DNA from 3 places in the Paenarthrobacter sp. C1 genome. Region 1 is predicted to be linked to each of the others. Evidence: riboswitches for the same ligand, from Rfam matches in the RefSeq annotation. Region 1 holds a riboswitch; each other region holds the start of a gene.
The links. Region 1 has a riboswitch for thiamine pyrophosphate ahead of thiO (glycine oxidase ThiO). Riboswitches for the same ligand answer to the same signal wherever they lie in the genome.

Region 1 (7,067 bases):
TCCTGCCGCGGCCGCGTGCCTGCAGGATGCGTGCCACTACCTCGGTCTTGTCCATGGCGTGAGCACGGTAGATGAGCTGGCGGATATCGCGCTTGGTCAAGCCCTCATCGTTCGGGTCGGCTGCCCGGATGTGGGTGGGCTGCGTCATGTACCGGCGGGCCATGGCGATAACCGGGCCGGGCATGGTGGCGGAGAAGAGCAGCGTCTGACGGACTGCGGGGGTGCCGGCGATCAGGGTCTCGACGTCCGGGAGGAAGCCCAGGTCCAGCATTTCGTCGGCTTCGTCGAGAATGACCATCTTGACGTTCTTGAGGCTCAGGTGCTTTTGCTTGTAGAGGTCGATCAGGCGCCCGGGCGTGCCCACGACGATTTCGACACCCTTCTGCAGCGCATCGACCTGCGGCTCGTAGGCGCGTCCACCGTAAATGGTGGCGATACGGGCGTTCCGCTTGCGCGAGGCTGCCTGGAGGTCGTTGGCAACCTGTACGGCGAGTTCACGCGTGGGAACGATCACCAGGGCCTGGGGAGCGCCGGGAACAGCGAGCTTCTCAAAGCCTGCGTCGTCCCGGCCGACAACACGCTGCAGGGCGGGGATACCGAAGCCCAGCGTCTTGCCGGTGCCGGTCTTTGCCTGGCCGATGATGTCGTGGCCGCTCAACGCGACCGGGAGGGTCATGGCCTGGATGGGGAAGGGGTGCGTGATACCGGCGTCGGCCAAGGACTCGACGATGTCGGCGCGGACGTTGAAGTCCGCAAACGACTTTTCCTCGATCTCGTGGGGCGTCTCATCCGAGATGATCGTTTCCTCGGGTTCGATGGATTCAGTTCCGGTGGAGTCCGTCAGGACTTCATGGGTGTGCAATTCACTCACAGGGAGTTTCCTTATTCATTTGGGCATTGGCGCTGCATGCTCAACGGGGGCGGCGGAGCCGTACCGGAGCAGAACGGGCGCGCAAGCAAGTCCAGTGGAAGCCGATCGCGGGCTATCTAAGTACTGGCACTGGTGACCAGTTGGTACATCTCAAGATCGCGTAGGGGCGGGCTTGTTGAGTTCAAAAATTAACTGAATCAACGACCGGGCATCCATTACTACAGGGCCAGTCTATCCTCTGGGAGCCATAAAGCCCGGATCGTGGCGTGATGCGCGTCAGTTGAGAAGCTCGAACCTGATTTCACGGCTGGCGATTTCCGCCCTGACGAGACGCACCCTGACCTTGGTGCCGGACTCAAGTTCGCCGTCACACCTTGCGGTGACGGCAGGTTCTGCGATCTGGACGATACCGGACGGTCCACTGCCGTTTCCGTTGCCCTTGCCGGTGCCATTGCCGTTGTTGCTGTTTCCGTTGCCGTTCTGCGGCTTGGAACCGGAAATCACTACGGCGTCGAACTCCTGGCCTACGTGGTTGGCCACCAGTGCTGCTTCCACCGTGTCCAAGGCAGCGCGTTCAAGCCTGCCTGCCAATTGGTCAGAGGCTCCCATTATCTCGGGCAAGGAGGGCAACGCCTCGCGGACCCAGCGCGGAATTTCCCTGTTGTTGCACAGGGCATCGCAGATCACCAGGACGAACCGGTCGATGAGCCGCCGCAAGGGAGCGGTGGTGTGGGCATAGGGCGCGCCGATGGCTGCCTGGATCACCGTCTCCGGCACTTCGCCGTCGAACGGGGTGTATCCGGCACCCCTGAACAACATCCCGGCGGAGTGCAGGATGGCGAGCTGCTTGGGATCGGAGGCGTCCAGGGTCCGCAGGTACTCTCCGTAGGTGACCTGGCCGTCCCACGGTTTGCCCAAGGCCACGGTTTGCCGCTTGAAGTGCTGCAAGGACCTCTCATCGGGGGCGGGCATGGTCCGCAGTATGCCGACTTTTCCGTCCAGCATCAGCCGGGCCGCCGCCATGCCTGTCATGAGGGAGATCTGCGCGTTCCAGTCCTCCACCGGCAGTGACGGTGCTGCAACGATCCTGTACCCGCCGCCGTCGGTCGCCTGGACGATTTCCTGCTCGGGCATGTTGAGGCTTGCCCCACCACGGAGCCTCTCAAGTTCGACCCGTTTCAGTCCGACTTCCTTGAGGAGCTGCAGTACGGGCGGTGCCGAGCCGTCGTCGATCTGTTGCTGGGCTCCTTTATAGCTGAGTTTGGCGCGGCTGCGGACCGTGGCACGGGCGACGGAAACATTGACCACTTCCGCGTTGGCATCGAGGTCGAAATCCCAGACGAACGCACCACAGTCCTGATCGGCGAGCAGGCTGCCTGCGTTTTCGCTGATGATCTCCGGGTGCAAGGGGATGCGGCCGTCCGGAGCGTAGAACGTCTGGCCGCGGTGCCGGGTTTCGGCATCCAGCGCCCCGCCGGGAGCCACGAAAGACGGCACGTCGGCGATCGCGTAGAGAACCTTGTACCCCTCGCCGGCGCGATCAATGAACAGGGCTTGGTCAAGGTCCGTTGACGTTGCGGGGTCGATGGTCAGGAAAGGGACGTGCTTGAGGTCGCGATCGGGCAGGCGGAGGGATTCGACGGCGTCCCGTGCCTCCCGGACGGCATCAACCGGATAGTCGCCGGGCAGCTCCAGCTCCGTCCGGAGGGCCGCGAAAGCCGCTGCGAGCTGGTCCGATGAGTCGTCGACGTTGGGCGCTATCCGATGATGTGACACGAAAATCAGGGTAGCCCGAAACCGGCAGATAGTCTTGGACGCTTCCGGCTCCAAGCGATGCTGTCAGTGCGGCGGATGGCCAGCTGTTGCTGGCCATTAGCTTCTTGGCGGCCCGGGGAGGCAGGCGGTGGGGCGGTCGACGGCAGCCATCAACACCCCCGTAGCCCATTTGGGCCTGTTACCGTCTAAGGTATAAAGACGGTAACAAGGAAGGGGCAAGCTATGAGCGATTGGTCGCTACCCGAGCGGTTCGACGTCGGCGACGGTACGGTGCGATGGAACTCGGTCGGCGAGGGCCCGGCTCTCGTTCTGATGCACGGCACACCCTTCTCGTCGTACATCTGGCGAGACATCGCCCCGGTGCTTGCTCGTGATCACCGGGTCTACGTCTGGGACATGCTCGGATTCGGACAGTCGACCCGCACCGCGCCGGATGTGAGCCTCCGGCAGCAGGCGACGATCTTCGTCGAACTCCTCGAGCGCTGGGGGGTCTCAGCGCCTCGGGTCGTGGCGCACGACGTCGGCGGCGCGGTCGCGCTGCGGGCGACGCTCCTGCACGACGTGAACTTCGAGTCGCTCACGCTCATCGATGCCGCGACGGTGAGTGGTTGGGGCGCCGGCGGGTTCTTCCAAACCGTCCACCAGCACCCCGAGGCCTTCGAGGCGCTCCCCGACTGGGCTAGCGCTGCCCTGATCGACGCCAAGATCCGGTCCGGCAGTCACGTGGGTCTGCGTGCAGACGCCCTGGCTTCGTACACGGGCCAGTGGGCGGGTGCGGAAGGGGCACGGGCGTTCTACCGGCAGTACACCCAAGGCGGCGAGGAGAACACCGACGAGCTACAGGATCGACTCCGGCTGTTGGACATCCCGATCCACGTGGTCTGGGGCTCGGAAGATGCGTGGCTGGGTGTCGACTACGCCCATCGGCTCGTCACGGCACTTCCGGATCACGCGCGGTTCTCGATCATCGAGGGAGCCGGGCACATGGTGCCGGAGGATCGGCCCGGCGAACTCCTCAGTCTGCTGAGCGCGTGAACGCCGTGCAGTCCGCCGTGCCCGAGGAGCTGCGTGTCGTCGTGGAGTTTTGCAACAGCGCCACACTGCTGCACGGCACCGACGCGCTGGCGACCATCCGTGACGGGCGGGAGTGGCTGGTCCGGCATGGATGGGGCGGCGAGCCCACGCTCGAGCATCTCATCTCGTTGCGCGACGCCCGCGAGGTCATGCGCGCGTTCCTGGCCGACCGTACCGACACGGCAGCGCGATCCGCCCTGAACCAGCTCGCTCAGGAGCACTGGGCAGGCCCCCACGTCGACGACGACGGGCGGCTCGCGCTGACCCCGTCGGCCGGCCTGCCGGTCTCGCCGTCGGGAGCAGCGGTCGGGGCGCTCCTGCTCCACGGCTTGACCGGCTCGGGGCAGCGGCTCAGGACCTGCGCGTCGGAAGCGTGCAGGTGGGTGTTCTACGACAGTTCACGGTCCAGGACCCGGACCTGGTGCGACATGAACACGTGCGGGGCGCGGAGCAAGATGCGCCAGTACCGCGATCGGCTCACCTGAATCTGATCCGATCCGGTGGGTGGGCTGCGGCATCTGCAAGCCCCGACTCACCCTGTCGCCACAACCTGCCGATACCCCGACGGTCTGCGTGCCTGGGACTGTTGTGTGGAGAACCGTTACGCGGCGGCGTCCAGGGCTTCGAGCAGCGACTTGGCTGCCGCCGTCGGATCTTCCGCCTCGGTAATGGCGCGAACGACGACGATACGGCTGGCGCCTGCAGCGAGCACCTGCTCGACATTGCCGAGATCGATTCCGCCGATCGCAAACCACGGCACCTCCACGGCGCCTCCGGTGGTCTCCTCCGCGCGCCTGATCGCTTCCGCGGCATATGTGACCAAGCCGGTTCCCACCGCCTCACGGCCGGGTTTGGTGGGGGTCGCCCAGACGGGACCAACGCAGAAATAGTCCAGCCCAGGCTCGCCCGGCGAAGCCGTGATCGCGGCATTTACCTGCTCAGGTGTATGGGTGGAGAGACCAATCGAAGCAGGGCGGGGAAGGAAGGTGCGGGCAATCTCCAGCGGGAGGTCCTTCTGGCCCACATGGAACACCGGAGCCCCGGAAACACTGGCAATATCGGCCCGGTCGTTGACCGCCCAGAGCCGCCCGTGCCGTTCTGCGACGCCACGCAGGATCGCCAGCAATTCCAATTCCTCGGCCGCTTCGATCGTCTTGTCACGGAGTTGGATGATGTCCACCCCGCCCTGGAACGCGGCGTCGGCAAAGTCTTCGAAATCGCCTTGGCGCTTGCGCGCATCAGTGCACAGGTAGAGGCGGGCGCTGGCGAGGGCAGAGTGCTGGGTCATGGAATCCACAGTAGTTCCTCTAAACTGGGCACGTACTGCGGGAGCCGTGACCTACGTCTTTATGACCGTCCGGCTGAGAGGGCTTCAGAGCCGACCGCTTGACCTGATCCGGCTAGTACCGGCGTAGGGAAGGAAACAGATGGCAGAAGCCATTCACGCGGATGTTGCCGTTATCGGCGGAGGCGTCATCGGACTGGGCATCGCCCACCAGGCTCGGAAGCTGGGCCGCTCCGTAGCACTCATCGATCCGGCACCCGCCACCGGTGCGACATTTGCTGCTGCCGGAATGTTGGCGCCCGTGAGCGAGCTGCACTACCAGGAAGAAGACCTCCTGGAGCTCATGCTCGAGTCATCCCGGTTGTGGCCTTCGTTTGCCGGCGGCCTTCACCGGCCTGTGGAAGATACCGGATACCGCACGACGCCGACCCTCGCCGTGGGTGCCGATGCCGCCGACCGCCGGGCGCTCGCAGACCTTCGCACCGTCCAGCTCGCGGCGGGCCTGGGGGTCGAACCGTTGCCGTTGCGGACCGCCAGGGAACGCGAACCGCTCCTTAGCCCGCAAATTTCCTGTGCCTTTGATATCCCCGCCGATCACCAGGTGGATCCACGGAAGCTGGCGGAGTGCCTCATGGCAGGGCTGGCCGCGCATTCATCCGGCGATGGCACGTGGGTAGGCGGCGCCAGGGAAGGATTTGCCGTTGCAGAGTCCGCGCACGGCCTGTTGTGGGACGGGGACCAGGTAGCCGGAGTGGAGCTCGAATCCGGCAAATCCGTCATGGCCGGCGAAACCGTGGTGGCCAACGGGCTGGGCGCCCCCGTGCTCGCCGGCCTTCCTGAGGGTCTTGAACTTCCGGTCAGGCCGGTCTACGGGGACATCCTCAGGCTTCGGGTCCCCGCGCACCTCCAACCGCTGCTCACTGCCACTGTTCGTGGCATGGTCCGCGGGGTGCCCGTTTACATCGTTCCCAGGGACGACGGAACCGTAGTCATCGGAGCTACCCAACGGGAGGACGGCTTGTCGGCGGCCTCCAACGCAGTCTCTGCCGGCGGGGTGTACCAGCTCCTTCGGGACGCCCAGGTACTGGTTCCCGCGGTGGCCGAACTTGAACTCCTGGAAGCAACTGCGCGTGCCAGGCCAGGGACTCCGGATAACGCTCCGTTGCTGGGCCGCGTAGCCGGTTCAAGCGGGGACATCGCAGGCCTGGTGGTGGCCACTGGGTTCTTCCGGCATGGCGTCCTCCTGACCCCCGTGGCCGCCATGATCGTGGGGAAGCTGCTCAATGGTTCCCCTGATCCCCGCTGGTCCATCTTCCGGCCCGACCGTTTCAGTGCAACCCCGCGTTGTCCTCAACTCCACAGCAAGGAAACAGTATGAACATCAAACTCAACGGCGCCGTCCGCCAGGTGCCCGCCGACGCCTCCGTCAGCACGCTCGTCACGGCCGTCACCGGCCGCGCACTCGACCACCGTGGACAGGCGGCCGACGGCGGGAAGCTGGGTGTCGCCGTCGCCCGCAATTCCGAGGTGGTGCCGCGCAGCCAGTGGGCAGCTACTCCGCTGGCCGACGGCGATGAACTCGAACTCGTTACCGCAGTACAGGGAGGCTGAACCATGACCACAGCAAGCACCGAAATCCGTACTGACGCCTTGGTGATCGACGGCGTCGAATTCGGGTCCCGCCTGATCATGGGAACGGGAGGTGCGCCGAGCCTTGACGGGCTCGGAGCCGCGCTCCTGGCATCCGGAACCGAGCTCACCACCGTGGCCATGCGACGCTATTCGCCGGCCGAAACCGGTTCGCTGTTCCAGCTGCTGGTGGACAACAACATCCGGGTCCTCCCGAACACCGCAGGCTGTTTCACGGCGAAGGACGCCGTGATGACGGCGGAACTGGCACGCGAGGCGCTGGAGACCGACTGGGTCAAGCTGGAAGTCATCGCGGACGAGCACACGCTGCTCCCTGACGCTGTTGAACTGGTGGACGCCACCGAGCAATTGGTGAACCGCGGCTTCAAAGTGTTCGCCTACACCAACGACGATCCCGTGCTTGCCCTCCGC
Region 2 (7,067 bases), 920 kb from region 1:
GATGACCCCCGGCAACGTCGGAGTGCTGCCGCGGACCATGGTGGGTTCCACTGCGGCACTGGTGGTGTTCGGGGTGGCGCTGACGGTGTTCGCCGGTCCGCTCTTCCAGGTCGCGGACGGTTCCGCGGAGATCATGCTGGACCGCTCGGCCTACATCCACTCGGTACTGGGTGACTCTGTCGAGGTGCCCCCGCTGGCGCAGAATGGCGGTACGAAATGAGCCGCAAGCCGATCTCGTTCCGCACGGAACTGCCGCTGCTCATCTGGCTGGTCATCGTATGGGGTGCGCTGTGGCGTGACTTCAGTCCGGGCAACCTGCTTTTTGGCGCGTTGATCGCCGTGCTGGTGGCCAAAGTCTTCTACCTCCCGCCTGTGGAGCTCAGCGGCAGGTTCAATGTCCTGCGTGCTGTTCCGTTCGCCCTGATGTTCGTCGCGAAAGTGGTGGCAGCGAGCTTCCTGGTGCTGTACCTGGCGGTGGTCAAGGGACCCAAGGTGCGCAGCGCCGTCGTCGCTGTTCCGTTGCGAAGCCACTCGGACCTCATGGTGACGGCTACAGGGCATGTCATCTCGCTGATCCCCGGCTCGCTGGTGGTGGAGGTGGACCGCTCCACCTCCACGCTCTATTTGCACGCGCTGAACATCTACGAAGAAGCGGACATCGACAAGATCCGCCGGGAGACGCAGAACATTGAGGCAGGGCTGATCCGCATCATGGGAACGCGGGAAGAAGTCGAGGCCCTGAAGGCAGAAGCCCGGCCCGGCATGGAAGGGGCAACGCTGTGAAGGAATTTGTTCTGGTGGCCACGGCGGTGATCCTCAGCCTCGCCGCTGCAGGTGCGATCGTGCGCATCGCGATTGGCCCATCTTTGCTTGACCGCGTCCTTGCTTCCGATGTCCTGCTGGCCATCCTTGGTGCTGCCCTCGCCATCGACATGGCCGTGAACCAACACCTCAACAACCTGATGCTGCTGGTGGCCCTCGCGGTGATCGGTTTCATCGGCTCCGTGACGGTTGCCCGGTTCGTGGCCGAGCGAAGGGAGCAAAGCAATGAGTCCTGACGCCACCGGAGTGGACTTGGTCATCGACATGGTGACCGCAGTGTTCCTCATAGTGGGCGCGCTGATGTCCCTGGGTGCCGCGATCGGCTTGCTGAGGTTCCCGGACCTCATGAGCCGCATGCACGCAGCCACCAAGCCGCAGGTGTTGGGCTTGTTCCTGATGCTCGCAGCGATCGGCCTGCAGATGCGTACTTGGTGGGTGTGGCCCGTCCTGCTGGTGGCGTGGATTTTCCAACTTCTCACCGCGCCGGTGTCCGCCCACATGGTGGGGCGCTCCGCGTACCGGACCAAACACGGGCACCGCGAGAAGCTCACCAAGGACGAACTCGAAGCCGTGGTCCAAAGGGCCGCCGCCGGCCAGGAGCCCTCCGAACCTTAAAGCAACGCGGAACCTTAAAGCAACGCGGGGTCACTTATGGCCCATTACCCCCATGGGGATGGGCCATAAGTGACCCCGCGTTGCTTGTTGGGTGATGCTTAGACGATGTCCTGCGACTTCGCGAAGCGGGCAATCGCCCGCTGGGTGCCGCGGCTGGCAAGGACCTGGATCAGCGTGCTCACGAAAGCGGAAATCAGCGCGAAGGTCAGAGCCGAGCGGAGGCTCGTCTCCATGTCATCGTTGCCTGTGGGCGGCTTGTTGCCCGTGGCCTTTTCCCAGCCTTTGTTGACGAGTTTGGTACCGACAAAGCCTGCACCGAGGCTTACCCCGGCGCCCAGCAGCTTGAAAAAGAGGTTCATGCCACCAGCCTAGCTGCACGGCACGGCTACCCGCGGTTTTCCCGCTCCTTGAGAAACGCTGCCAAGGACCCGACCGGAGCCAGAACCGGGACGACCGGGTGCTCGGCGGACCACACTGCCCCTACGGAATCGAGGACAGCGATTTCCTTCAGCAGATAGTAGGTGGGTGGCATCAGGTTCAACTGCCCTGCGGCTTCCGCTTCCAGGATTCCGGACACCGGCATCCACAGCGACTGCCAAGCCTCCGTGGTTTGATGCCGGGGCTGCGCTTCCGGTGCCGGCTTGGCCACATAGAAGTAGGTGTCGAAGCGCTTGGGCATGTCTATGGGCGTGATCCAGTTGGCCCAGGGGCGCAGGTCTCCGGGCTCGATGCCCAGCCCGGCTTCTTCCTGGACTTCGCGGATTGCTGCCGTGAGCACCATTCCCGCGTTCCTCTCCGCCAACGCTGTGTCCGCGGAAATCGAACTCTGCGCCCAGGACAACGCGTGGCTGCGCAGCAGTTCCCCGGGGTAGTCCCAGCCGGACTGATCCACAGCGTCCACCCGGCCGCCCGGAAAGACCACCATTCCTGCCGCGAAGTCCATGGTGCTGACTCTGTGCTGGACAAATGTCTCAAGCCCCGAGGGGGCGTCGCGGAGCAGAATCACGCTGGCAGCGAGGCGTGGCTCGGCCACGGGTGCGTGGGAGCCTGGAAGATCCGTCATCAGGCCATTCTTGCAGGTGCGTTGTGGGGCCTGCTGTGCGTGTTTAGGTGCGGGGATGGGGTGCAGAGTGGGCCTCGCAACGCACCCTCGTTTGTTGTGGGGCCTGGTGTGCGTGTTTAGGCGCGGGGATAGGGCGCAGAGTGGGCCTCGCAACGCACCCTCGTTTGTTGTGGGGCCTGGTGTGCGTGTTTAGGCGCGGGGATGGGGTGCAGAGTGGGCCTCGCAACAGGATTGTGACCGCGGCCCAGAGCCGGCCGTACGCGGAGGTGTAAACTGAACCCGCCCATCAGGGCAGATTTGATAACGACAGGGGAGCGCCGCCGTCGGACCTTGCAGCGATGCAGGAGACGCGAGGGCGCTGAGAGTGCGGACAGCCGCAGACCCTCGAACCTGATCCGGTTAGTACCGGCGCAAGGGAGTCGAGCTTCTCAGAGTGTCCGGAGCCGGACGGCGCAAGCCAGGCGGATTCCGGGGAGCACTTTCCCCTCCTGTAACCTCAGGAGGCAGAAAAATGACCACGGTAAACGTGAAGAAGACCAGTTATAGCTGGCGTGTTGTAGACATCGTGGTGGCGGCCCTCATCGCCATCGCCGGCGGCGTGATCTTCTGGGCCTGGTCCCAGGGCGCGGCACTGGTATCCATCCCCATGAATGCGGCGTACCCGCCCCTTACCGGCCTGATCGCCGGTGGCTGGATGATCCCCGCAGTCCTGGGCATGCTCATTATCCGAAAGCCGGGTGCGGCTCTTTTCTGCGAGGCCGTCGCAGCCACGGGTGAGCTCATCATGGGTTCGCAGTACGGCACCACGGTGCTCATCTCCGGCATCCTCCAAGGCCTTGGCGCCGAGCTCATCTTCGCCGCGTTCCGCTACAAGAAGTTCAACCTGCCCACGGCACTCCTTGCGGGCGCAGGCGCGGGCCTCTTCTGCGGTCTGAACGACTCCTTCCTGCCCTGGGGCTGGAATATCGCCTACGAGGCCATCGACAAACTGACGTACATCACCTTCACCACCATCTCCGGTGCAGTGATCGCCGGCGGCCTGTCCTGGATCGCCACCCGCGGTCTGGCCACGACGGGTGTCCTGAGTTCCTTCGCGTCGCGGAAGGCCGCTTCGGAGCCAGTCTTCAACTGATGTCTGCCACACACAGCGGCACGGTCCGGCCTGCCGCCATCTCCGCCGAGGGGTGGGGATGGCGGCATGCCGGCCGGGCCCAGCCTGCCATCCAGGGCCTTGACCTCCGCATTGAACCGGGGGAACGCGTCCTGTTGCTGGGCCCTTCGGGGGCCGGCAAGTCCACGCTCCTGCACGCCCTCGCCGGGGTGCTGGGTGACGAGGAAGACGACTCTGATGAGACCGGTTCGCTGCTGATCGACGGAGTCACTTCCCGCGAGCAGCGTGGCCGCGCCGGGCTGATGCAGCAGGATCCCGAAACGCAGGTGGTTCTCTCCCGGGTGGGCGACGACGTTGCCTTCGGCGCGGAGAACCTTGCCGTGCCGCGCGAGGAGATCTGGTCCCGGGTGCATGAAGCGCTCGACGACGTCGGCTTGCGTACCGCATCAGGCGGCGGTTTGGCATTGGACCACCCGACGGCGGCACTTTCCGGGGGACAGAAGCAGCGCCTCGCGCTGGCCGGCATTTTGGCGATGCGGCCAGGCTTGATCCTGCTGGACGAACCCACGGCCAACCTCGATCCTGCAGGGGTCCTCGAGGTCCGTGACGCCGTGGCCCGCTGCCTGGACAAGACCGGCGCCACGCTGGTGGTGGTGGAGCACAGGGTGTCCGTGTGGAAGGACCTGGTGGACAGGATCGTGGTCCTGCAGCCCGGTACCGCAGGCCCGCAATCAGGCACCCCGGGAGTCCTCCTGGATGGTCCGCCGGAGCAGGTCCTCACCCAGGCGCGCTCCATGCTGATGACGGCGGGCGTATGGGTTCCCGGCTACGTTCCCGCCACAAGGGCGCGTGCCCGGACGTCCGGGACAAACGAACTCCTCCTCGCAGCGCAGGACCTGGCCGTGTCCCGGGAAAAGCCCAGGCGGAAGCGCTTCCGAACCATCCCTCCGGTTCCGGTGCAGAGGGACATCACCGCCCAGGTCCGTGCTGGCCAGGCGTTGACCATTACCGGGCCCAATGGTGCCGGTAAGTCCACTTTTGCGCTGACGTTGGCCGGCCTTCTGGCGCCGGTGGACGGCATGGTGAGCGCCGGCGTCGGGCTTTCGGAGGGAGCGGGCATCGACCCGTACAAATGGAAGGCCGATCAGCTCATCTCCAGGATCGGCACGGTCTTCCAGGAGCCGGAGCACCAGTTCGTCACGGGCAAGGTCCTGGATGAGCTCATGTTCGGCCCCAGGCACCTGGGCCACGGCGGGGAACGCGTGGACGAATTGGTGGAGCGGCTGAGGCTCTCACATCTGGTGGATGCCAATCCCTATACACTGTCCGGCGGTGAGAAACGCAGGCTTTCAGTGGCTACGGTGTTGGCGGCGCACCCGAAGGTACTCGTCCTCGATGAGCCCACCTTCGGACAGGACGCCAACACCTGGGCCGAGCTGGCCTCGTTCCTCTCGGAGTTGCTGGACGCCGGTACCGCCGTGGTTTCCGTGACCCACGACCAGGAATTCAGTGCCGTACTGGGCGGGACGGAACTGCGGCTCGGGCCGGTGTCCCAAGGTGAGACGGCGCCTCAGGAAGCGGGTGCGGCATGAGGGACACATTGAACCTGCGCGGCAACCACGCGCTCCTGACCAGGGCAAACCCGTTGGCGAAGTTCGTGGCCGTCTTCCTTATCTCCCTGGTGCTGGCCCTGTCCATCGACTGGGTTTCCGCGTCCACGGCTCTCATCGCGGAATTGGCACTCTTCCCCTTGGCCGGCCTCACACTCCGCCTTCTCTGGCAGCGCGCCTGGCCGCTGATCATTGCGGCGGCGATCGGCGGCTGGAGTACCGCGATTGTCGCCGCCGACAGCGGCGCAGTACTGCTCGACGTCGGACTCTGGTCCATCAGCGAAGGTTCCCTTGAGCTGGGGCTCGGCTTCATGCTGCGCGGTTTGGCGATCGCCCTCCCCGCGATCCTGCTGATGTCCTGCACCGACCCGACGGACCTGGCGGATGCACTTGCGCAGAAGGCAAAGCTGCCGCACCGATTTGTCCTCGGTTCCCTTGCCGCCATGCGGCTGGTGGGCCTCATGGCGGAGGAGTGGCAGACCATCGGCATGGCCCGGCGCGCCCGCGGTGTCGGCTCGCAGGGAAGCCCGATCCAGCGCCTCAAGGCCACGCTCGGACAGAGTTTCGGGCTACTGGTCCAAGCCGTCCGGCGGGCTTCGCGGTTGGCCGTGACCATGGAAGCCCGCGGTTTCGGCGGGGGACAACGGACGTGGGCGCGTGAGTCCACGTACTCGCTGATGGACGTCTGGGTGGTACTTGGCGGCGTGGCCATAGCCGGAGGCGCCGTCCTCACGGCTTTGGGCGCCGGAACGTGGAGCTTCGTGTGGCGTTAGCGGGCCGGTAGCTCCTGGATTTCGTCGAAATCTGCGCGGGTGAGGAAGCCGAGCTGGGCCTCCTTCTCCTCGAGCTGGATGATCGGGCCGAGTTCGAAGCACGTCGCTTCAAGCCGGCGCAGGGCTTTGGCGTTGCGTGAGTCTGGCTCCACGATGATCCGGTCCTTGCCCGGGAGCGAGAACATGTACCTGATAAGGGAGGTGCCGAGCCTGGGGGTGAAGTGCGGAATGGGGCGCGTTGCCGGTGCCAGCAGCAGATGCATCCCGATGTCCGCCTCGCGGGCGGGGTAGGCCTCGCCCACGGGATCGTGCAGTGGTTCGTATGTCTGGAACAGGGCCAGCGGCTCGCCGTCGAGGAGGGCCAGGAAAGCGTGGTGCGTGTCCAGTGAGTCAAGGAACCCGTAGATTTCCAGCACTTCCTCTTGGGACTTCTCCGTCATGCCCCAGAACCTGGCGCGGGGTTGCTTGACCCATTCGAAGATGAGCCCGATGTCTTCGCCAGGGATCAAGGGGACAAGGCGCAATTCACCCCAGCCTTCGAGGTTCTCGGAGTAGACGGTGGTGCGGACGGAGAAGTCCTGGGTGGCGGTGCTCATGTGTTCCTTCGGTAGGCGGGTGTCTGGTGTCAGTTCGGGTCTTTGGCCAGGGCGGACCAGTCCGTGGTTACAGGGACCATCCGGCCTTCGCTCCAGAGCGGGAGCTGGTCCGCGAAGTGGCTGTGGCCGGGCGACCCGGCGGCGCCGAAAGGCACAATCCACCGGCTGTTCTCCCGGCAGTCCAGGTCCCAGACGTAACGGGCCACAGGTCCGCGGAAGCTTCGGTCGTCCACTCCAGGGAGGCTTTCGGTGCTCAGCACGCAGCCGGTGTCTCCACTGAGGGCGGCCGTGGGCGCCGCAGCGGCAAGGGTTTCGGGGAGCACATGGATTGCCAGCAGCGTGTGCCGGTCACCCCAGGACCCGCCGTCCAGCAATGCTTCTTCCAATGCCGTGGCTTCCAACGCCGCCGCTGCCTCCACGGAGACGGCGATGCCACGTTCGGAGCCGCGGGCCAGCAGGGTCTCCAGTGCGAAGCCG
Region 3 (7,067 bases), 370 kb from region 1:
CGCAGAGGTGGGACGGGCCAGGTCAGTTCAGGCTTCCTGACTGCGTGGTCCCATCGATCGGCTCCGGCGTCCGTGCGGAGGCCACCTGGAGCTCCGGCAGGTAGACCTTTCCACCGGAGGCGAGGAACTCCGCACTCTTTTCCCGCATCCCGCTGTACATTCCGGCGATCGCCGCTTGGGATTCTGCTGAACCGTATTCGTCGCGGATGTCCTGGCTGATGCGCATGGAACAGAACTTGGGCCCGCACATTGAGCAGAAGTGCGCCGTTTTGGCGGGTTCGGCCGGCAGCGTTTCATCGTGGAACGACTCGGCCGTCACAGGATCGAGGGAGAGGGCAAACTGGTCCCTCCACCGGAACTCGAAGCGCGCCTTGGAAAGTGCGTCGTCGCGCTCATGTGCGCCGGGGTGCCCCTTGGCAAGGTCCGCCGCGTGCGCCGCGATCTTATACGTGATCACCCCTGTTTTGACATCGTCTTTGTTGGGTAGGCCCAGGTGTTCCTTGGGCGTGACGTAGCAGAGCATGGCCGTACCGTAGCGGGCGATCTCCGTGGCACCGATGGCTGAGGTGATGTGGTCGTAGCCGGGGGCGACGTCGGTGACCAGCGGACCCAGGGTGTAGAACGGTGCCCCTTTGCAGAGTTCCTGCTGCCGTTCCACATTTTCGCGGACCAGGTGGAACGGGATATGCCCGGGACCTTCCACCATCACCTGCACGTCGAATTCCCAGGCGCGCTGTGTGAGTTCGGCCAGGGTGTCCAGTTCCGCGAATTGTGCGGCGTCGTTGGCGTCAGCGGTAGCGCCGGGACGCAGGCCGTCGCCGAGGGAAAACGCGACGTCGTACTTGGCAAAAATTTCGCACAACTCGTCGAAGTGCGTGTACAGGAAGTTCTCCTGGTGGTGGGCCAGGCACCACCCCGCCATGATGGACCCGCCACGGGAAACTATGCCTGTCACGCGGTTGGCGGTCAGCGGTACGTACCTGAGCAGTACACCGGCATGGATCGTCATGTAGTCCACGCCTTGCTCGCACTGTTCGATCACTGTGTCACGGAAGATTTCCCACGTGAGCTTGTTGGCTTCTCCATTGACCTTTTCCAGCGCCTGGTAGATGGGAACGGTGCCGATCGGAACAGGGGAGTTGCGGATCAGCCACTCGCGGGTGGTGTGGATGTCGTCGCCGGTTGACAAGTCCATGACGGTGTCCGCGCCCCACTGCGTAGCCCACTGAAGCTTGTCCACTTCTTCGGCAATTGAACTGGTGACGGCCGAATTGCCGATGTTGGCGTTGATCTTCACCAGGAAGGCCTTGCCGATAATCATGGGCTCGGATTCGGGGTGGTTGATGTTGTTGGGAATGATCGCGCGGCCGGCGGCGACTTCGCTGCGGACCAGTTCGACATCGCAATTCTCGCGCAGCGCCACGAAACGCATCTCAGGCGTTACCTGGCCTTGCCGTGCGTAGTGCATCTGGGTGACGGTCTTACCCTCGACGGCGCGCCGAGGCACCGGTTGCGCGCCCTTCCACTCGGCTGAGGCGGCCCCGCGGCGAACAGCCGACTTGCCGTCGTCGAGCAGGTTCCGTTCGCGGCCGGAATAGGCCTCAGTGTCGCCGCGGGACTCGATCCATGCGGCCCGGAACGGTTCCAGGCCCACGACCGGATCGCTGCCCGGGCCTGCCGTCCGGTACACCTGCAGTGGTGCGTTGGCTTGGCCATTGGGGGAGGGCTCCAGCGCGATTTCCGTGACGGGGACGCGGATTCCGGCATCATGGTCTTCAAGCCATGCCAGCGAATGGGACCTCAGGGACTGCGTAACAGGCTCGTTTTGGGCAGGGCTGGACTCGCTTTGGGCAGGGCTGTGCTGTGTTTTGGTGGTGCTCAAAGGATTACTCACTTCCTTCGCCGGCATTACCCGGACAGGTTCAACGGTCGCAGGCTGCCTCAGCCCGATCTCAGCCCCTGCAAGGGCCCCCGTGTGGTCGTAGACGAAGCTACCACAGCTGGCAGGGGGCGCCCAGTCACATCAGTCCGCCGAAGCCTGCCGCCCCGCTGCGGATTAGGCTTTTGCCATGGCCAACATCATTGAATTCAGCGGACCCGTGCTCGTGGCAGCAGATGACGTGCGCCAAGGAATGTGGTCTGTTGGGGGAGCGCTGACGTTTGAAAAACCGTCGTCCCCTCCCGACAAGGTACTGGACGGTTGGGTCCTGCCGGGTTTCGTGGATGCCCACTGCCATATCGGATTGGGCGCCGGTGGGGCCGTGGACGACGCCACCACCCTCGCGCAGGCCCAGGCCGACCTCGCTTCGGGAACCCTGCTGATCCGCGACTGCGGATCTCCCAGCGACACACGTTGGGTGCAGCAGCGGACGGACTTGCCCCGCATTATCAGGTCCGGCCGCCACATCGCCCGAAGCCGTCGGTACCTGCGCGGATTGGGCCATGAGATTGAACCGGAACAGCTGGTGGAGACCGTCCGTAAGGAGGCCCGCGACGGCGACGGTTGGGTGAAGCTCGTAGGCGACTGGATCGACCGGGGCATTGGCGACCTGGCGCCCTCTTTTCCGGCAAAGCTGGTCAAGGACGCCGTAGCTGCCGCCCACGAGGAAGGTGCCAGGGTCACGGCGCACTGCTTTGCGGAGGACACAATCGACGACATGCTGGATGCCAACATCGACTGCATCGAACATGCCACTGGCCTTCTGCCCCGGCACATCCCACGGCTGGTGGAGCAGTCAGTGCCGATCGTTCCCACGTTGGTGAACATTGCGACCTTTCCGGAGATCGCCGCCCAGGCGGCGCCAAAGTTCCCCGGGTACGCGGACCACATGACGCGGTTGTGGCAGCGCCGGCGTGAGCGGGTCCTTGAGGCTTTCGAGGCCGGGGTGGCGGTCTACGCGGGAACGGATGCGGGCAGCGTGATCAAGCACGGCCGCATCGCGGACGAAATGCATGAACTGCACGACGCCGGCCTGCCGCCCGCCGCGGTCCTGGATGCCGCTGCGTGGGGCGCCCGGAAGTGGCTGGGAGCCGACGCCATCAGCGAAGGCGCCAGTGCCGACGTCGTTCTCTGCCATGACGATCCCCGGCACGACCTACGGACGGTATCCGGGCTCAAGCACGTGGTCCTTCGCGGTGAACTCATGGGATGAGCGTCAAATGGTTGGGAATAAATTGAAGCTTCAAGTAATTTAGAGAAGTAGAACCTGCCGAAAGGCGGACACTTCAACACCGGGAGCTTCACATGTCCACATCATCCGCACAGGACCTTCTTCCTGCCGACCTCGCCATGGGCACTGTCATGCTCAAGGTCGGCGACATGAAAGTCATGAGTGACTACTACCAGCGTGCTTTGGGCCTTGTGGTCGTGGCCGAACAGGACGGCGGCCTCTACCTGGGCCGGGCAGGCAAGCCCGTGGTTCACCTGGCGCCGGCTGCGGGGCTCCAGATTCCGGGGCGGGGGGAAGCCGGGTTGTTCCACACCGCCATACTGTTCCAGGATCAGCCCTCACTGGCGGCCACCATCGCCACCGCTGCCGGATACGAACCCCGGGCGTTCGTGGGCAGCGCAGACCACCTGGTCAGCGAAGCGTTCTACTTCACCGACCCGGAAGGCAACGGCATCGAGCTTTACTACGACAAGCCCCGTGAAACCTGGCAGTGGGACGGCAAGAACGTCGTCATGGACAACGTGGCCCTCCCGCCGCAACGTTTCCTTCAGCAGCACCTGAGCGAAGAGGCCGTCACGGGCCAGCATCAGGCAGCGGCCGGTGTCGGGCACGTCCACCTTCAGGTGGGTGACGTCGCCACCGCCCAGGACTTCTACGTCGGGACCCTGGGCTTCGAGCGGACCGCGGGCTGGCACGGCCAAGCACTGTTCGTATCCGCCGGCGGCTATCACCACCACATGGCCATGAATGTCTGGAACAGCCGGGGTGCCGGCCCCCGCAAGGACACTCTTGGGCTGGGGGAAGTGTTGATCGAGGTTACATCCAGCGAGGATGTCGGGGCCTTGGCGGACCGTTTGCGCGTTGCCGGGGTGCAGAACCATCACACCGGCGCTGAACTGCAGTTCGAAGATCCGTGGCGGAACAAGCTTCGGGTGGCTGTTCGCTAGGCAGCATCCCGCCGGAGTACCCGTCGGTGCCCCGTGCTGCACTAGGCTGGGCAGTGACGGTTCGGGACCCTGGCGGGCCTGCGCCGGACGTCCCGTCAGCACGAAGGATTGAGAGTACTTTCCATGGGCTTTGCCGAAATTTTTGTAGCCACCCACGACGAAGCACTCAAGCGGGCGGCAGCCCTGGGTAAAGGTGCCGATGCCGCAGGCCCTGCAGTCCGCATCAACGGCATAACGGACTTCGAGGTGGAACAACTGGGCGACCTCGCCGGCCAGGCCGTCCATGCCGCAGGCGCTGACTACGAACTCGCGCTGGTGGACGTCACCAGTGACGCGCTGCTTGGCGTTCCCGAAGCGATGGTGAGGGCCTTGGCCGAATTGCTCACGTATGAGAGCGAAGGTGAAGCCAATGTCCTGGATGACGTTGCTTCCGCCTGGGCGGAACAAGAAGACATGCCGTTCGACGCCGCCCAGTCCCGGCAGTACGTTCAGCAACTTGCCGCTCTGGCCACGGACGTGGAAAAAACGGAGCGCGCCGGGCTTTACGTCTGGTCCGAATAGCCACCTCTCGGGCTGGGTCCGGGCACTGACCGGGCCTTGGTGTGACCAAGAACTCACCGACCCGGAGGGCTTGAGTCGTAATCTACCCGGGCATCTGGCACAATAGACAGGTACTCGATCGGTGCGGCCCCTCTCTCCGTGCTCGTATCTTGTCCTTCGAACCGTCTAGTATGGCCCGCCCCACGGGTGCAAAACGTCGGGTTCAACCCCGTTTCAGAAACAGGAGTGACCACAAAAGTGGCCGTAAAGATTCGCCTTAAGCGCTTCGGTAAGATGCGCGCACCGTACTACCGCATTGTCGTCATGGATGCCCGCGCCAAGCGCGATGGCCGTGCCATTGAAGAAATCGGCAAGTACCACCCCACCGAAGAGCCGTCGTACATCGAGGTCGCTTCCGAGCGCGCCCAGTACTGGCTTTCCGTTGGCGCCCAGCCGACTGAGCAGGTTGCTGCGATCCTCAAGATCACCGGTGACTGGCAGAAGTTCAAGGGCCTCCCGGGCCAGGAAGGCACCCTGAAGACGAAAGCTCCCAAGGAAGCTTTCGTAGCACCGGAGAAGGGTTCCGTCATCATCCCGGAAGCCATCACCAAGAAGGCCAAGAAGGACGACGCTGCCGAGGCTCCGGCCGAGGCTGAAGCAGAGACCACCGAGGCTGAGTAAGTTGCTGGCAGAAGCGCTCGAGCACTTGGTTCGTGGGATCGTTGACAGCCCTGAGGATGTCAAGGTCAGTGCCAAGAACAACCGCCGCGGGGAATCCCTTGAGGTGCGCGTTCACCAGGAGGACCTCGGACGGGTGATCGGCCGTCAAGGACGGACCGCACGCGCACTGCGCACTGTGGTTGCCGCCTTGGCTGGTGGCGAGCAGGTCAGGGTCGACGTCGTCGACACCGACCGCCGCCGGTAACGCGCTCAGCACTGCTTGTCTTAGATCCGGCCCCTTCACCGAATATGGTGGAGGGGCCGGATTGCTTTGTCCAACACTTCACACCGTGGCTGCCCGGCGGCGCGGAACAACAGGAATTCAGAGGAACCCATGCAGCTCCAGGTGGCCCGGATCGGTAAACCCCATGGCATTCGCGGCGAGGTAACGGTGCAGGTACTCACTGACGCACCCGCAGAGCGCTTCGTCGCCGGAACCGAGTTCGTCGTGGAGCCGGCGTCCGCCGGACCCCTGACCGTCCGCAGTGCCAGGTGGAACAAGGACATCCTGCTGCTCGGATTCGAGGAGATCGCGGACCGAAATGCCGCCGAGGCCATCCGCGGCGCCAAGCTGTACATCGAAACCGAGGAACTCGACGACGAAGACGACGACGAGGGTTGGTACGAACACGAACTCGTTGGGCTGGAAGCGCGCGTTGGATCCCAGGTCGTGGGCAAGGTTGCAGCGCTGACGACGTTGCCTGTTCAGGACCTGCTGACAATCACCACGGACGAGGGAAAGGAAATCCTTGTTCCCTTCGTGGATGAAATCGTTCCCGAGGTCAACATCGAGGACGGATACATCCTCATCACCCCGCCTGCGGGACTCTTTGAGCTCAATGACGACTCCTCTGACGACGCAAACGATGCTGCGGGGGATGACGCCTGAATGAGGATTGATGTCGTCAGTATTTTCCCCGAATACCTGGCCCCCCTTGAGCTCTCCCTCATAGGCAAGGCCCGGCAGGACGGATTGCTGGAGCTCAACGTCCACGATCTCCGCAGCTTCACCACCGACAAGCACCGGACGGTGGACGATACCCCGTACGGCGGCGGTGCCGGGATGGTCATGAAGCCTGAACCCTGGGCCCAGGCCCTTGAGTCGCTGGTGCCTGCGCACGAAGGTGCCAAGCCCGTATTGATCGTTCCGTCACCGGCAGGACAACGCTTCAACCAGGCGCTGGCCTACGAACTCGCTGAAGAAGAGCAGCTGGTCTTCGCCTGCGGCCGATACGAAGGCATCGACGAACGCGTCATGGACTGGGCCCGGGACCACTTCACGGTGCGCCCCGTCAGCCTCGGGGACTACGTTCTCAATGGTGGCGAGGTAGCTGTCCTTGCCATGGTTGAGGCAATCGGTCGCCTGCTTCCCGGGGTGGTCGGAAACCCGGAATCCCTGATCGAGGAGTCGCACTCCGACGGCCTCCTGGAGTATCCCGTCTACACCAAGCCCTCGTCGTGGCGGAACCACGATGTTCCGGAAATCCTGCTCAGCGGCAACCACGGAAAAATTGCCCAGTGGCGCCGCCACGAGCAGTTCCGCCGCACCGCAGAGCGCCGGCCTGACCTCTTGGCGGATTTCGACGCCGGTGCTTTGAGCCGCGCCGACCGCAACGCGCTGACGGAACTCGGCTATGACGTGGTGGATGGACGCCTGCAGGCCAGGCACGGCGGCGACGCCGCCAACTAG

Region 2: it holds a riboswitch for thiamine pyrophosphate, as region 1 does, so the genes downstream of both, ACNAOU_RS19565 (ECF transporter S component) here and thiO (glycine oxidase ThiO) in region 1, are expected to answer to the same signal.
Region 3: it holds a riboswitch for thiamine pyrophosphate, as region 1 does, so the genes downstream of both, thiC (phosphomethylpyrimidine synthase ThiC) here and thiO (glycine oxidase ThiO) in region 1, are expected to answer to the same signal.

Annotation. Positions count from the first base shown of each region.
Region 1 covers NZ_CP186052.1:3,259,883-3,266,949, reverse strand. Annotated here, with positions in the region: gene ACNAOU_RS15240 (DEAD/DEAH box helicase) at 1-871, opposite strand, end outside; gene ACNAOU_RS15235 (RNB domain-containing ribonuclease) at 1,148-2,647, opposite strand; gene ACNAOU_RS15230 (alpha/beta fold hydrolase) at 2,870-3,682, shown strand; gene ACNAOU_RS15225 (CGNR zinc finger domain-containing protein) at 3,679-4,206, shown strand; gene thiE (thiamine phosphate synthase) at 4,323-5,009, opposite strand; TPP riboswitch at 5,037-5,156, shown strand; gene thiO (glycine oxidase ThiO) at 5,149-6,384, shown strand; gene thiS (sulfur carrier protein ThiS) at 6,381-6,617, shown strand; gene ACNAOU_RS15205 (thiazole synthase) at 6,621-7,067, shown strand, end outside.
Region 2 covers NZ_CP186052.1:4,181,586-4,188,652, reverse strand. Annotated here, with positions in the region: gene ACNAOU_RS19595 (Na+/H+ antiporter subunit D) at 1-220, shown strand, start outside; gene ACNAOU_RS19590 (Na+/H+ antiporter subunit E) at 217-783, shown strand; gene ACNAOU_RS19585 (monovalent cation/H+ antiporter complex subunit F) at 780-1,058, shown strand; gene mnhG (monovalent cation/H(+) antiporter subunit G) at 1,048-1,437, shown strand; gene ACNAOU_RS19575 (DUF4235 domain-containing protein) at 1,536-1,796, opposite strand; gene ACNAOU_RS19570 (NUDIX hydrolase) at 1,823-2,500, opposite strand; TPP riboswitch at 2,799-2,935, shown strand; gene ACNAOU_RS19565 (ECF transporter S component) at 3,012-3,632, shown strand; gene ACNAOU_RS19560 (ABC transporter ATP-binding protein) at 3,632-5,203, shown strand; gene ACNAOU_RS19555 (energy-coupling factor transporter transmembrane component T family protein) at 5,200-5,994, shown strand; gene ACNAOU_RS19550 (GNAT family N-acetyltransferase) at 5,991-6,590, opposite strand; gene ACNAOU_RS19545 (penicillin acylase family protein) at 6,620-7,067, opposite strand, start outside.
Region 3 covers NZ_CP186052.1:2,888,946-2,896,012, reverse strand. Annotated here, with positions in the region: gene ACNAOU_RS13600 (alpha/beta fold hydrolase) at 1-40, shown strand, start outside; gene thiC (phosphomethylpyrimidine synthase ThiC) at 23-1,882, opposite strand; TPP riboswitch at 1,878-1,985, opposite strand; gene ACNAOU_RS13590 (amidohydrolase family protein) at 2,070-3,152, shown strand; gene ACNAOU_RS13585 (VOC family protein) at 3,245-4,117, shown strand; gene ACNAOU_RS13580 (hypothetical protein) at 4,241-4,678, shown strand; gene rpsP (30S ribosomal protein S16) at 4,916-5,338, shown strand; gene ACNAOU_RS13570 (RNA-binding protein) at 5,340-5,582, shown strand; gene rimM (ribosome maturation factor RimM) at 5,712-6,266, shown strand; gene trmD (tRNA (guanosine(37)-N1)-methyltransferase TrmD) at 6,267-7,067, shown strand.